One region of the Brevibacillus sp. RS1.1 genome, then DNA from elsewhere that is predicted to be linked to it. Evidence: riboswitches for the same ligand, from Rfam matches in the RefSeq annotation. Region 1 holds a riboswitch; each other region holds the start of a gene.
The links. Region 1 has a riboswitch for S-adenosylmethionine ahead of HP570_RS23415 (homocysteine synthase). Riboswitches for the same ligand answer to the same signal wherever they lie in the genome.

Region 1 (5,236 bases):
TGATCAAAAAGCCAATATACAGGAGAATACAAACAAACACTAACAGGATACAAAAATAGAAAAAGACCTCCAAATCAGACTCCGTAGGTAACACCGGAATGCCATACTTCACTTGCCAATATACATTCGCGGCAAAGCAGCCTCCGTAAATCAATACGGCTGAAGCAATCGTCAGCCCCCATTTTTTCCAGAAAGGAGGCTTTTGAAAAATCGCCGTAAGAACCCCCACCAAAACAGGAACGCCAAATAAGGGAATGAGCAAGTAATGCATCGAAAACCTCCCGCATTTCATTGTCATTATTTTCTACGAATGATATTCCGAAAAGTCTTCAAAATACATGGCAAATCATTCGAAAAAGAGAGGGAATAGCAAGTGCAAACAGCTCGTCGCCTATTTCGCTATCGGAACATGATGCCCCTTCTCTCCACCGTCCTTTTCCTGCTCATCTTTCAGCCGTTCCCTACCTATGCCCAGCCTCCCTATGCAAAATGGGGCAGGCTCGCGATGCAGGAAACGATGAGGCGATATCCAAACGCTCAAATTGTGGACTACCTGCATGTCGGACGAAAACAAAAAACGCCCACCACGTCAGAAGAGACGTTTAAGCTCTTGCTTCAAGAAAGCAATCGCAGGTGGGCGTTACTCGTTCATATTGAATTCGTGAATCAAACAGAAGAGGTCGTAAACATCTTCTATGAGGAGACCCGCTAGTCAGCGAGCTGTACCATCTCTTTCATCATGACTTCCAGTTCCATGTTAGCTGCCATCCCGTACGCACGACGCATGTTTCCCTCTCCATCCACAAGGAACATGCGAGCCGTGTGGGAATAAGAACCATCTGGCTGCTTAATGACCATCAGACCAAAATCCTTCGTTACTTTCTCTACAGCCTGAGCGTCCCCACGCAGGAACTTCCAGCCACTCTGATCTGCCTTGAACTTGGCTGCATACTCCTGCAAGACTTCCGGTGTATCGTTATCAGGGTCAAAGGAAATGGAAACAAACTCCACTTTGTCTCCGAACAGTCCCTTTTCCTTCAACTGATCTTGCAGCTTGGCCATGTTAAACGTAGTCGCCGGACAAATATCCGGGCACTTGGTAAACATAAACTCTACCAGTCGTACCTTGCCAGCACTTGAATGAAATGTATAGGTTGTTCCGTCACTGTTGTCTAAGGTGAAGTCTGCAATCGGCTTCAATACCTCGATCTTCTCTTTTGTCATATAATTATAACCAAATACTCCGACGATAGCTAAAATGATAATACCAGCTAACACAGGAAACCAATGTTTCTTCATTGCAGATTCCTGCTGCAATTGTGCTCCTTCACTCATCGGTTGCTTCCTCCCTGCTTGTCCCATGTGTGATGCCTCCTGATTACACACGGGAGGCATTCACACTGTTTCTATCTCGTTTATTGTTCCACTTCACCTGGCCATGCGAGCATGCCGCCAACCATATTCGCCACGTCATACCCTTGTGCACTCAAATACTCTGTAGCTGTATTGCTTCTGGCACCACTGCGGCAAACCATCACAATCGGAATGTTCTTATCCAGCTCATCGATACGATGTGGCAAAAAGCCAAGTGGGATCAGCTTTGCCTCTTTAATGTGACCTGCATTCCACTCATCCACTTCACGTACATCAATGACTTGCAGTTCCTCTTTGGCTTCCAGCTTTTCCAACAGCTCTTGTGGTGTGATTTCCTTTACTCCATGGCTCATCGCTATTTATCCTCCTATATGTACGATCAGATCAGTTGCAACCACCTCCATGATATCACACGCTTTTTTACTTTTCTAACGCGAGGAGCACTTGGCTTCACCCTGCATTGATGTTCCCTATTTTCTACCATTATCTCCTATTTCGCTACGGCAGTAGCCACACGGGATGTGAACAGCTTGAGACAAAACCGTTACAAATTAATGGCATGAGTAAGCCACCTTCATTCATATATACATAAAAACCTCCCTGATAACTGTATATTCCACATTGACAGCACGGACTTATTTTCATACAATTACGACAACAATTATTTTCATCAAGAGCGGTGGAGGGACAGGCCCTACGAAGCCCGGCAACCAGCAGACTAGCTGCATGGTGCCAATTCCTGCAGAATCCAGTGATTCTGAGAGATGAACACAAGCCCGTGCATGATCGGAGCCTTCTTCTTCTCAGGAGAATGCTCCGTTTTTTTATTCGCTGATTCCCTTATAGTAAAAGGAGAGATGGACATGTCCGATCAACAACAATGGAAGCCAGAAACACTTGCGGTACACGGTGGGCAGGAGGTTGACCCTGTAACAGGCTCACGTGCTGTTCCGATCTATCAGACGACCTCCTATGTTTTCCGCGATACGGAGCATGCAGCCAACCTGTTTGGCCTAAAAGAGTTTGGGAACATCTATACACGCATCATGAATCCCACACAGGATGTATTCGAGAAGCGTGTTGCTCTGCTCGAAGGTGGTGTTGGTGCACTCGCGACCGCATCCGGGCAGGCTGCCATTACATTTGCCATCTTAAATATTGCACATGCGGGTGACGAGATTGTCGCTTCCAGCAGCCTCTACGGCGGTACCTACAACCTGTTCGCCCACACTCTTCCCCGCCTCGGTATCAAGGTTCATTTTGCAGATCAATCCAATCCGGAAAATTTCCGGGCCTATATCAATGAAAAGACAAAAGCCGTGTTTTGCGAGACAATCGGCAACCCGCGTATTGATGTCGCTGATATCGAGGCGATCGCCCATATTGCTCACGAGAATGGTGTGCCCTTGATCGTGGACAACACCTTTGCGACTCCGATTTTGTGCCGTCCTTTTGAGCACGGGGCCGATATCGTCGTGCACTCCACCACCAAATTCATCGGCGGCCACGGAACAGCAATTGGCGGTATCATCGTAGACTCAGGAAAATTCGACTGGAACAACGGAAAATTCCCAGGTCTGACTACTCCAGATCCAAGCTACCATGGCGTCGTCTATACAGAAGCAGTCGGTCCGCTTGCCTATATTATCAAGGCACGTGTCCAGCTCCAGCGCGATATCGGAGCAGCAGTCGCTCCGATCAACTCCTTCTTGTTCCTGCAAGGATTAGAAACTCTGCATCTGCGCATCGAGCGGCATAGCCAGAACGCCTTGGCAGTAGCCCAGTTTCTCGCCAATCATTCTGCGGTAGAGTGGGTGAGTTATCCGGGATTGGAGTCAGACTCCCAGCGTGAATTGGCCCAAAAATATTTGCCAAAAGGTGCTGGCGCGATCCTGACCTTTGGCATTCGCGGTGGCGTTGAGGCAGGAAAAACATTGATCGAGTCAGTGAAGCTGTTCTCCCATCTCGCAAATGTCGGAGACTCCAAATCACTCATCATTCACCCAGCCAGCACAACACATCAGCAGATGACGGAAGAAGAGCAGGCAGCAGCCGGAGTGACCCCGGGGCTTATTCGTCTCTCAGTCGGCACAGAAGCGATCGACGATATCCTCTCTGATCTGGAGCAAGCACTACAGCGTGCGTTGCAATTATCCACGGTCGGCTAACCATATCTTTACAGAAAGAAGAATCACATGATCTCTTTGGATAGAGAGTTGTGATTCTTCTTTTCCTTTTCTCATTTCGTTCGAAAAATATTGAATTTTAAATTCGTATTTTATAAAATACATAATTATGTACAAATTTTGGAAGGATGATCACATGAAGATTTTGAACATTGGCAGTGAACGAACGACCTATCGGGTTGAGCTCTCGTATTCTCCTTTATTCGAAGCTGCCTTGGGAATCGCTGCCGCTACCTACGACCAATTGCATCACACGATGGAGCACCCTCCTACCTACTGGCGTCAACTGTTGGCCGAGCTATCACCTTCTGTACGGCAAGAGGTCGAATATGCGAAGAAGCACAACACGTGGAAGACGCTTTTGCAACTACTTGATCTTTGCCCTTTCGCTGATCTGGATTCCTTTCTCTCGTATGTCAGAGAGCTCTCAATCGAACAGCTCCGATACGAAGCCCTCCCTTACCTCGGTGAAAATAGGCAGGAAGCACGGCGGAAGGCTGCACAAGGAAGCAAGGATGATTGCGCCGCTTTACAGGAAGCGTGCAGCGCACATCTCTTTTTTGAATCGTATATCGAACATATTACTTCCGTTGATGGAGAAGTGCTGCGGAGTCATATTCTCGGATTGATGGAAGGCTGGTATACCACTCACATCAAGCCACATGAGGAAAAAATCGTTCGCATGCTAGAACGGGATTGGTCGCAAAAACAAAGCAAGCTAGGAAAGCTCAACCCTGAAGCCTTTGTGGAGTATGCGACGGGATCGAGCTACCTCCCAGAGCCTGCCGTGACACGCGTACTGCTGATTCCGCAAGCGATCTACCGCCCGTGGACTGTACAGGCCGATGCTGTCGGTACGAAGATTTTTTATTACCCTGTTGCCGACGAAAATTTGCACGATGCTGTAGATCCTTATCAGCCACCCCCATCACTGGTGCAAGCCTTAAAAGCACTCGGAGATGAGCACAGGCTGCGCATGGTCAAAATGCTCGCGGAAAAAGACCTGAGCCTGCAAGAGATAACCGATCAACTCTCAATGGCGAAATCGACAGTACACCATCACCTATCCATGCTGCGGTCTGCCCATCTCGTTGAAACAGCAGGCTCCCGTTACAGACTCCGCCGTCATACGCTGGACAAGCTTCCCCTGTTATGGGATGAATTCCTGGACAGGAGCACCCCATGAGCCAAACCGCTGTACAAGCCTCTGTCTGGCAGCAGCGTTCTTATCGTTGGATTGTTTTCGGTCAGCTCATTTCAGAACTAGGCGCCTCACTCGGTACCCTCGCCAATAGCTGGTTAATCTATCAGGCAACAGGCTCACAAGGTGCGGTCGGACAGATGTGGCTGCTGTATTTCGTGCCGTCGCTCACCATTCAGCTGGTAGCCGGACCGTACATCGACCGATTCGACAAGAAGCGTGTCATGCTTTTTTCTCAATGGATGCGAGCGGCTGCCTTTTGTTTGTCCTTTGCGGTCATTACTTCCGGGACAGAATCGCTCTGGCCGCTGTATTTTACAGCCTTAATCAACGGTCTCGTTCAACCGCTGTATGTGCCAGCCAGCCAGTCGCTCCTCCCTGCTCTGGTCAAAAGAGAGCAGCTCCTCCAAGCCAATGCCTATTTGGATAGTGTCCTGCGCATTGCCTTGATTACAGGTCCGCCTTTGGCTGGGAT
Region 2 (5,236 bases), on a different contig from region 1:
TTGATGGTGATCGAGGAGAACAGAAGGAAGGGAAATTGCCATCAGCCAAGACTGCGGAGAATGCGGCAAACGCATTTCTACAAGCTTTCCTTGGGGAGGGAAGCCAGTCCTATCAGCACGTCGAGACTCAGATCTATACCGACGAGTATATGGTAAAAGGCCCATGGATGAGCGTGAATTATCAACGAATGGAAAACGGCCAGCCCGTTCCGTTCGACGTAATGTCGGTTGGAATTGACGAACGTGAGCAAGTCGCGTTTTTCGGGCGATTGAACAAGAGCGAACAAGCCTTTTTTACCAAGCTGACAGATGCCATGCCCGGTTTGAGCCCATCCCTTCTTCTTTTGGATAAAGAAAAGAACCACGATGGCATGTCATTCATTTTGGGGAAAACGAACAAAGAGGGTCATGAAGTTTCTCTTGTGATCACTGGCAATGGTCAAGCATTGGAACATTATAGGCTTCTGTTTAAGGATGAAAAGGAAGCAAAGAGTCAGAAAAGAGCAGAAGGAGCAAAAGCATTGGAGCAAGAGCGACAGTTCCTGAACAAGCTGCTCGGGGCTGATAGCGAGAACTATCGGTTGTTGGACGCCAACCATCCGGGATTGTACCTGAGATACTATAACGGGATGCCGGTGTTGTCTGATGAAATAAGCATCGAAACAACCGACTCTGGCCACCTCGAATATTTCAATAAGGGGCTCGAATCATTTGAGCCGTCGCAGTACCCGGATGTATCGACTGCTGTGTCAGAAGAGGTAGCCATCAAAGAGCTGAGCGAGCATATGAAGCTTCGGTACGTGCAGAATCCGAGAATACAGCCACAATCAAATCAAGGGGATATGTGGCAGCCCATTCTGGAGTACACACCAGCTGTTTCCTTCATGCAAAGAGGACGTGAAGATGGTCAGGAGTGGTATATCGACGCGACCAATGGCAAGATGGTGTATGGAACGGGAGATAACGGGCTTGCTTTTGATCAGTTGAATACGAAGGAAGCACATCCGATCGAATCTCCAAAGGAATACGTCAAGGTTCGCTCCAAGGAAGAGGCAAAAGCGTTGCTGCAAGCGGAATTCGGCATACAAGTGGATGACTCGACCTATAGAGAGAGTAACCGTGACGGACGCAAGGAATACGTCTGGAATGATAAAAATGACAAGTATATCGGCGTAGAAGTTCTCGCAGAAACAGGCAGTGTCGTCGGGCTGGGATCACCGCGATCCGATACAGCAGTGACAGTCAAACGCGAGCAAGCGGAAGAGGCTGCACTTGCCTTTCTGCCTAAATACGTTGATCCAGGCATAAAAGAAGTGCAATTGGCGCAAGTCATACAGCCAGGCGAAGCGAATCCTGTGTCATCGGGCGAATGGGAATTCAGATATCTCATGAGCAAGGATGGCATTCCAGTACAGGATCGCGGGCAAAAAGCGGCTTATTCAGTAACAGTCGATCCGTCTTCTGGCAAAGTGACAAAGTTCGAAAACTACAGAGAGACGCACGAGTTGGTGGAGCTTCCAGCATCCGACGAGATCGTCTCGAAAGACAAGGCTGTTGAGGCGTATTTACGCGTCATGCCTTTAAAGCTGGTCTATTTGAGGAGAGATGTGGATGGGCAAAAATTAGCTCAACCAAAGCTGGCGTATGTGCCGTGGAGTGACGAAAAGCTGGCGTTCAAATACATTACGCTGGATGCCGTGACAGGCAAGATCATCACCAAATAACAAGAAAAAAAGGCTATCCCGCAGCCATTCCTGATGGCCTTTGGGATAGCCTTTTTTACACTTATTTAACACTCGTCACAGGAACACCCGATAATAACCAACAGGATAAACAGCACGAGCACGATTGCGAAGCAGTCACCGAAGAATCCGTTACCGCAGAAAGATGTACTCATCTTTGTTTCCCCTCCTTTCCGTTATACTCCAGTCTATACACGAATGCCGATATTGGACTGGGCGGATGCCCAGCTTAGGCAAAAATGGGCGCGTAAGAGGAGAGGCCCCGTAAAAAATAGACAATTCACAATTGACGGGGAGACAAAGGGGGTGTTAAGATACTTGCAAACATTCAAGACATTTCGCAAACCAACTAAATGACAAGTGTACGACTCTTATCCAGAGAGGCAGAGGGACTGGCCTGATGAAGCCTCGGCAACCGGTAAAAATCCGGTGCCAATTCCAGCAAAGCTACGTGCTTTGAAAGATAAGAGGATGTCTCAGGCGTTTTCTTATCTGCTGACAAATCCTCTTCTTTCAAAGAAGAGGATTTTTTTATTTTATTTACCCAATTATGGAGAATAAGCCGATGCAAGGGAGAAAAGGGGCACGTCAATGAAACCAACTTTTCGCGAACAGCTTTCCCGGAAAATTCTGATTCTGGACGGTGCAATGGGCACCATGCTTCAACAGGCGAACCTGACCGCTGATGATTTCGGCGGTGAAGCCTATGATGGCTGTAATGAACTCCTGAACCTGACCAGACCAGATGTGATCCGTTCCATTCACGAGAAATATTTAGAGGCGGGTGCAGACATCGTCGAGACCAATACGTTTGGTGCTGCTTCCATTGTTTTGGCTGAGTACGATGTGGCAGAGAAAGACCTTGAGATCAATATAGCGGCAGCACGCTTGGCCAGAGAAGCGGTGGATGCCTATTCCACGGAGGAATGGCCGCGTTTTGTAGCAGGTGCAATGGGACCTACGACCAAAACCCTTTCGTTGACAGGCGGTGTCACTTTCGAAGAGCTGGTCGAGGCGTATTATCGTCAGGCAAAAGGTCTGATTCTCGGTGGCTCCGATGTGCTTCTTTTGGAAACTTCGCAAGATACGTTGAACGTCAAGGCTGGCGGAATCGGGATTCGCAAAGCTTTTGAAGAGCTTGGACAGGAGATCCCGGTGATGCTGTCAGGTACGATTGAGCCGATGGGCACGACGCTGGCGGGTCAAAACATCGAGGCGTTTTACATCTCCTTGGAGCATATAAAGCCTGTCTCAATCGGTCTGAACTGTGCGACAGGACCCGAGTTCATGCGCGATCATCTGCGGACACTATCAGGAATTGCCCAATGTGCGGTCAGCTGTTATCCGAATGCAGGCTTGCCAGACGAGAACGGTCATTACCATGAAACGCCACAGGGACTTGCTTCGAAAATGCGAGCATTCGCTGAACAGGGCTGGATAAACGTCGCTGGCGGCTGCTGTGGAACAACGCCTGACCATATTCAAGCGATGGCAGAGACCTTGAAAGACTGCAAGCCACGGAGTACAGCTGTAGAACCGCTGAGCGCGGTCTCCGGGATCGAGGTCGTTTACGTCGAAGATGACAATCGCCCCTTGCTAGTAGGAGAGAGAACCAATGTCATCGGTTCCAAAAAATTCCGTGAAATGATTGCAGCCGGTCACTATGAAGAAGCATCTGATATTGCCCGGGCCCAAGTGAAACGGGGAGCACACGTCATCGATATATGCTTGGCTGACCCCGACCGTGATGAATATGAAGATATGGAAAAATTCCTACAGTTCATCGTGAAAAAAGTAAAAGCGCCCCTCATGATCGACTCGACAGATGCCAAGGTCATGGAGCTGGGACTTCGCTATTCGCAAGGAAAGGCGATTCTCAACTCGATCAACTTGGAAGACGGGTTGGAGCGATTCGAGGAAGTCGTCCCACTTATTCACAAGTTCGGTGCCTCCGTTGTCGTTGGAACGATTGAGGAGGCGGGTATGGCGATCACTCGCGAAAAGAAGCTGGAGGTCGCGCAACGATCGTACGACATTCTTGTCAACCAGTACGGAATAAAGCCACAGGATATTATTTTCGATCCACTCGTCTTTCCAGTAGGGACAGGGGATGAACAATACATCGGCTCTGCAAAGGAAACCGTAGAAGGCATTCGTTTGATCAAACAAGCAATGCCTGCTTGCAAGACGATCCTGGGTGTCAGTAACGTTTCCTTCGGCTTGCCTCCTGCTGGGCGGGAAGTGCTGAATGCGGTCTTCTTATACCACACCACTCTCGCAGGGCTTGATTACGCCATCGTCAACACGGAGAAGCTGGAGCGCTACGCTTCGATTCCAGAAAACGAGAGAAAGCTGGCAGAAGCCCTTCTATTCGAGACAAATGATGAGACATTGGCGGCTTTCACAGAATTTTATCGCCAAAAGAAAAAGGAAGTCCGTGTGGAAGTCTCCTCGTTAACACTCGAAGAACGCTTGGCCCGTTATGTAGTCGAAGGCTCCAAGGATGGTCTGACGGAAGACCTGAAGCTAGCTCTGGAAAAATACACACCACTCGAGATCATCAACGGTCCGTTGATGGCTGGGATGGAAGAGGTCGGTCGTCTATTCAACGGCAACCAGCTGATCGTGGCAGAAGTATTGCAGAGCGCGGAAGTCATGAAGGCATCTGTATCATTTTTAGAGCCGTTCATGGAAAAAAGCGATGCCGCTGCCAAGGGGAAAATCTTGTTGGCGACAGTCAAGGGCGATGTACACGACATCGGAAAAAACCTCGTGGAAATTATTTTGTCAAACAACGGCTACAATGTCGTGAACTTGGGGATCAAGGTACCGCCAGAGCAACTAATTGCCGCATGCAGAGAAGAAAAGCCGGATGCCATCGGTCTGTCTGGACTCTTGGTAAAATCCGCGCAGCAAATGGTCATTACTGCACAAGACCTGCGTGATGCAGGCATTGATATCCCGATGATGGTTGGCGGTGCGGCGTTAACGCGCAAGTTCACATCGAATCGGATCGCACCGGAATACCGTGGAATTGTTTTATACGCAAAAGACGCCATGGATGGTCTGGACCTCGTGAATCGTCTGCAAAATCCGGAAGAACGTGATCGCTTGGTAGAGGAACAGCAGCATCTGCTGGAAGCTGTCGCAACGGCTCAGCCTGTTGTCGAGGAGAAAAAAGCACCTTTGCCAGCTCGTTCAGCCATTAGCAGAACCGTTCCAATCCATCTGCCGCCCGATTGTGAACGACATGTTCTGCGACAATACCCGCTGAGCCATCTGCAACCGTATTTGAACCTGCGGATGCTCCTCGGAAAACACCTCGGTGTACGCGGAAATGTAGATAGATTGATAGAGGAAGGCGACGAGAAGGTACTGGAACTGTACGGCATTGTGGAAGAGCTATTAAATGAAGCGAAGCAAAAAGGAACCATTACGACACACGGTGTGTATCAGTTCTTCCCGGCTCAGTCAGATGGCAACGATATTTTGGT
Region 3 (5,236 bases), on a different contig from region 1:
GCAGTTCTTTCGTAGGTCCGGTGAGGACGGCTCCGTAAATGCGAACCCCGTATTTCTGTATGTGACTGTATCGCTCTGCAATCTGTATATCTCTGCCAGGGAGTAAGGATTTTCCGATATCACGAGCCAGTTCCTCTTGCTCTGACAAATAACTCATCTCCTCCAGATAGTTTGCGATTACTCTGTCCCCAGCCCCTTTTTTATATACACCACCGTAATCCATTTCTCGCTGGGCAAATCCCCACACTTCCCCGGAACCAAAAAGCACATCTCCGCTTTCAGCTTGCTTGAGCTCTACCCCTGTATCTATTGCAAGCCAGACTGTATCTTGACCTGAAGAGGTAACATGGCGGGTAACCAGCTTATAATACTCCTGGTACGTCAGAAAGTGGTCAAAAGATATCGCAAGCTGCGAAACCGTTCCTTCGGGCAGCTTCTCCATTGTCGTCCAGGCAGCTGAGGTGAGAGACATGGTATCCTCCGTTTCCTCCTCTGCCGGATAACGGAAAAACAACTTTTGCTCCCTGACCCCGTTCGTCCATTGCGGCTTGGCATTCACATTCCACAGCACATTCGTACTCTCAAAACGACCCGCATTCTTTTCCTCTCCCCCAACCCGCTCGCTTAGTTCCATGCTGATGTTTCCGTACAGCAATCCGACCTGTGAACCACTCCCCCCCACTCTCACACCTGGTTGAGTAAAATTGACCATCGACTTTGCAACGCGGAACAGATCTTCATGCATCAGCGACCCCACCCAGCCATTCAGAATCAGCAACACAACACCGGCCAGAAAGGGAAGCCCTATGGTGAATCCTGCGTTGGACAACCGATTTTTCCATTTCCCCCGGCGAACAATGGCACGCTGTTTTTCAGCTGACAGTGTTTCAGACTGTTTGGTTTTCGCGTTGTCCTCTTCTGTTTCTTCCCCCAACAAAAGCCTTTCCAATCGCTGTGCGTACTCTTCGTCAGCGGCTATTTCTTCCTCGAATTGTTTCGAATCCTCTGCCGTCATTTCTCCACGCAAATAAGCAAGCAGCCTTTGCTCACGTTGATTCTCGTCCGTGTTCATCACTTGCTTTCCTCCCTCCACAACTGCCGCATCTTTTGTCGTCCCCGAAACAAGGAGCGCTTGACGTCTGCCAGCTCGATTCCGAGTACCTCTGCCATTTCCGCGTAGGAAAACTGCATGGCGGACAATAAAATGACCTGTCTCTGCTTTTCCGGAAGTTGCTCCAAGTAGTCATGGGCCACTTCCCACAGCTCTTTGTTCACGACATGCTCTGCCGGATCAACCGCCGATTGATCACATCGCTCCGGCAGGGCTTCCACAAACGCAAAGCGTTGTTTTGTCTTCTTGCGATAAACATCCACGAAAGCGTGATAGGCCACCTTGAACAGCCAGGGCCGTACTTTTTCCCCACGGTAGTCGTCCAAGGAAGAGAAGGCGCGACAAAAGGTTTCCTGTGTCAAATCCTCTGCCAGCCTCTAATCTCGTGTCAGCCGGAAAAGATAGCGGTAAATATCGTTTACATGCAGCTGGTACACATCCTCCAGACCTACTTTCCCAAGCCGTTCACACCCTTTCACCCCTTACCACGAAGGAATTGTAAAAAAGTTTCATCTTCGTCTCATTTTTCTAATAATCTGCTGCACATTCTCTGCAAAAACAAGGATTGACTCCTGACAATGAACGTCATATCATGGGGGAAACGAATAACTCTTATCGCGAGCTGGCTGAGGGACTGGCCCTATGATGCCCGGCAACCGGCGCTATACCATGAATCGTACGCTCATCATGCGTACCTTGGATAGCGAAACGGTGCTAATTCCAACGGATAAGAGTCGAGATCGAGCAATTTTGGCTCGTTTCGGCTACTGACCCGAGAGATGAGAGGAGACGAGACGCTTTCATAGTCGACAACCGCCTCCCCGCTCAATGGGGAGGCTTTTTTTATTAATTCAAGGAGGATTAGGCGTACCATGAGTGAACAACGTATCCTCGTCACCTATCTCACCCAAGCAAAAGACTTGAACAAAAAAGCGCAAGCCATTGCTGTCGGCATGACAGTCGGTTCCTGGACAGACCTGCCGCTTGCCAAGCAAGCTGAGCTAGCGCCGTATCTCGGTGAAGCTGTGAGCGCGACACCGCTTGCGACACTGGAAAACGGTGAAACACGTGGTCTGATTACCGTTAGCTATCCGACTCGCAATTTTACAGCGGACATTCCATCCTTGTTAACCGGAATATTCGGCAAACTATCGATGGATGGCAAAATCAAGCTCATCGACATCGTTTTCCCTGAATCATTCCTACAGGCTTTCCCTGGACCGAAGTTCGGCATTGATGGTCTGCGCGAACGTTTAGGGGCACATAACCGTCCGCTCTTGATGAGCATTTTCAAATCGTGCCTGGGTCTCCCTTTCGACGATCTGAAGACGCAATTCCGAGCACAAGCCTTGGGCGGAGTCGATCTCGTGAAAGATGACGAAATCTTCTTTGCAGATGACCGCGCTCCTTTTATCGAACGGATCAAAGCGTTCAAGCAGATCGCACAGGAGACCGAAGCCGAAACTGGCAAGCCCGTCCTCTATGCAGCCAACCTGACTGGACCTGTGCATGAGCTGAACGAAAAAGCGAAGCGTGCGGTAGAGGCGGGGGCTGACTGCCTTTTGTTCAACGTGCTGGCCTTTGGCTTCGATGCCCTGCACCGTTTGGCAGCCGATCCTGATGTACACGTACCGATCATGGCGCATCCAGCATTGGCAGGCGCATACTATCCATCACCTGACTACGGCATCGCCACCCCGCTTTTACTCGGTACGTTGATGCGTGTAGCTGGGGCGGATTTGGTGCTTTTCCCATCCCCATATGGCAATGTCGCTCTGGACAAAACAGAAGCGTTGCAGCTCGCGAAGCATTTGACAGACCCACTGAATGGTGTACGCCGTTCTTTCCCGGTTCCGTCTGCCGGCATTCATCCGGGGCTGGTTCCACAGCTGTATCAAGACTTCGGACTCGATCAAATCGTCAATGCAGGAGGCGGAATCCACGGTCATCCCGGTGGAGCAACCGCAGGAGCGAAAGCATTCGTTGCTGCGATTGATGCAGTCACCGCAGGCCGAACATTGGAAGAAGCCTCCTCAGAATCACAAGAACTGGCGATCGCCCTGGAAAAGTGGGGTGGCGCACGATGAGTAAGAAGCTCGTCCTGTTCTGCGATTTCGACGGTACGATTACCGAAAAAGACAACATTGTAGCGATTGTCCGCAAGTTCGCTCCCCCTGAGTGGGAAGCCTTGACGGAGCAAATCCTTTCGCAAAAAATAAGCGTTCAGGAAGGGGTTGGCAAGCTGTTTCAGCTCTTGCCCTCCTCCTTGCGCCAGGACATTATTGATTTTATTGTCCATGAAGCGACCATTCGCCCGGGATTTGCTGAATTCGTGAGCTATTGCCGCGCAGAAGGCATCGAGCTGTTGATCACGAGTGGCGGCATCGACTTTTTCCTGGAGCCTATCCTAGCACCCTTCGATCTTGCCGATGTTCCGATCTACTGCAATGGCAGTGATTTCAGCGGAGAACGCATCACCATTACGTGGCCAAACGCTTGCGATGAACATTGCACGAACGGCTGCGGCATGTGCAAGACGACCATCATCCGCCGTTACGATCCAGCAACCCATTTCCGCATCGTCATCGGCGACTCCATCACTGATTTGGCTGGAGCCAAAATCGCTGATTATGTGATTGCCCGTTCCTTCCTTGCTGACAAGGCAGAAGAGCTGCAATTGCCGCATAGCAAGTTTGCCACGTTCCACGATGTGATTCGCATTTTACAGCAAGTCCAACAGGAGGTCGTCTAATTCATGACTGCAACACTCGAACAACGTCTGGATGCCTTTCGCCGTCTGGATGACGCCAAGCTGACATTTGCCCGCCGGGACTGGTTTCCCGGCACCAGTGGCAATCTCTCTATTAAAATACAAAACGATCCCTTGCAATTTGCTGTAACGGCAAGCGGCAAAGACAAAACCAAGCTGTCCCCCGAAGATTACCTGGTTGTGGATCAAGACTCTCGTCCGGTGGATGAAACTGCTCTCAAGCCGTCCGCAGAAACGCTCATCCACGCCGTCGTCTACAAAACGTTTCCGAAGGCAGGGGCTTGCTTCCACGTCCATACCGTATGGAATAATCTCATTTCCGAGCTGTACTTTGGACAACGAGCTTTCTCCATTCAAGGACAAGAGCTGATTAAGGGACTCGGAATCTGGGAAGAAAACGCGCGCATTACTGTTCCGATTGTTGAGAACTTTGCCGATATTCCGACCTTGGCTGCCGCCATTGAAAAAGTAATCACACCAGAAGTTCCCGGCGTACTCATCCGTAACCACGGTATCTACACGTGGGGCGGCAATGACTTCGAGGCCAAGCGCCATCTGGAAGCTTTTGAATTCCTATTCGAGTATCACGCCCGCTGGCTGCAATTGCGCCAAGCAGTCGTGTCCACTACAACCACCAATTAAGGAGGAATAAACGATGGCACAAATTCGTTTTCACGACAACAATGAGTACATCTCCGCACCCGAGGAAGTTGTCTCCTTCCTGGATACCCAAGAGATCATTTACGAAAAATGGGGCGTGGATCGCCTTGATCCCAAGCACCGTGATAACTACAGCCCGACAGACGAGGAAAAACAAGAGATTCTCGACACCTTTAAACCAGAAATCGATGCAATCAGCCAACGTCGCGGTTACTTGACAGCGGACATTATCGTTCTTTCTGACAAAACGCCTAACCTCGACGAGCTGTTGGTAAAATTCAAGGGCGAACATCACCACACAGACGATGAGTGCCGCTTCTGCGTTGATGGTCACGGTATCTTCGCCATCAAAGGGAAAGATGGTCGCTACTTCGACGTTGAGCTGGAGCCAGGCGATCTAATCTCCGTACCACCGAACTACCGCCACTACTTCACCCTGATGGACGACCGCAAAATCAAGGCGATTCGCCTGTTCGTCACTCCTGCAGGCTGGGAAGCTATCTATTAAATAACGAACCCCCTTGGCATTTACTGATTGCCAGGGGGTTTTGTCTTTCACCCTTCACTTTATGACGCCATTTCCCTTGATTGATACGTCTGGCTTGATTTCAACTATGGCATTGGAAAAAGCCTTCGTCCAATCATCCTCTACCTTTTTATATTCCTTATATTCATAGGCACGCGCATAGAGACCA

Region 2: another riboswitch for S-adenosylmethionine. It lies ahead of metH (methionine synthase); the one in region 1 lies ahead of HP570_RS23415 (homocysteine synthase).
Region 3: another riboswitch for S-adenosylmethionine. It lies ahead of HP570_RS18655 (2,3-diketo-5-methylthiopentyl-1-phosphate enolase); the one in region 1 lies ahead of HP570_RS23415 (homocysteine synthase).

The regions. Positions count from the first base shown of each region.
Region 1 covers NZ_JABSVA010000009.1:75,276-80,511, forward strand. The annotation lists gene HP570_RS23395 (hypothetical protein) at 1-271, opposite strand, end outside; gene HP570_RS23400 (YqzG/YhdC family protein) at 374-712, shown strand; gene HP570_RS23405 (SCO family protein) at 709-1,362, opposite strand; gene HP570_RS23410 (rhodanese-like domain-containing protein) at 1,416-1,727, opposite strand; SAM riboswitch class I at 2,039-2,145, shown strand; gene HP570_RS23415 (homocysteine synthase) at 2,238-3,542, shown strand; gene HP570_RS23420 (ArsR/SmtB family transcription factor) at 3,697-4,746, shown strand; gene HP570_RS23425 (MFS transporter) at 4,743-5,236, shown strand, end outside.
Region 2 covers NZ_JABSVA010000003.1:756,304-761,539, reverse strand. The annotation lists gene HP570_RS14115 (YcdB/YcdC domain-containing protein) at 1-1,724, shown strand, start outside; gene HP570_RS14110 (YjcZ family sporulation protein) at 1,790-1,897, opposite strand; SAM riboswitch class I at 2,111-2,212, shown strand; gene metH (methionine synthase) at 2,334-5,236, shown strand, end outside.
Region 3 covers NZ_JABSVA010000005.1:298,678-303,913, forward strand. The annotation lists gene HP570_RS18645 (anti-sigma factor) at 1-1,072, opposite strand, end outside; gene HP570_RS18650 (sigma-70 family RNA polymerase sigma factor) at 1,072-1,473, opposite strand; SAM riboswitch class I at 1,721-1,897, shown strand; gene HP570_RS18655 (2,3-diketo-5-methylthiopentyl-1-phosphate enolase) at 1,984-3,198, shown strand; gene HP570_RS18660 (2-hydroxy-3-keto-5-methylthiopentenyl-1-phosphate phosphatase) at 3,195-3,863, shown strand; gene HP570_RS18665 (methylthioribulose 1-phosphate dehydratase) at 3,867-4,523, shown strand; gene HP570_RS18670 (1,2-dihydroxy-3-keto-5-methylthiopentene dioxygenase) at 4,537-5,049, shown strand; gene HP570_RS18675 (Ger(x)C family spore germination protein) at 5,104-5,236, opposite strand, start outside.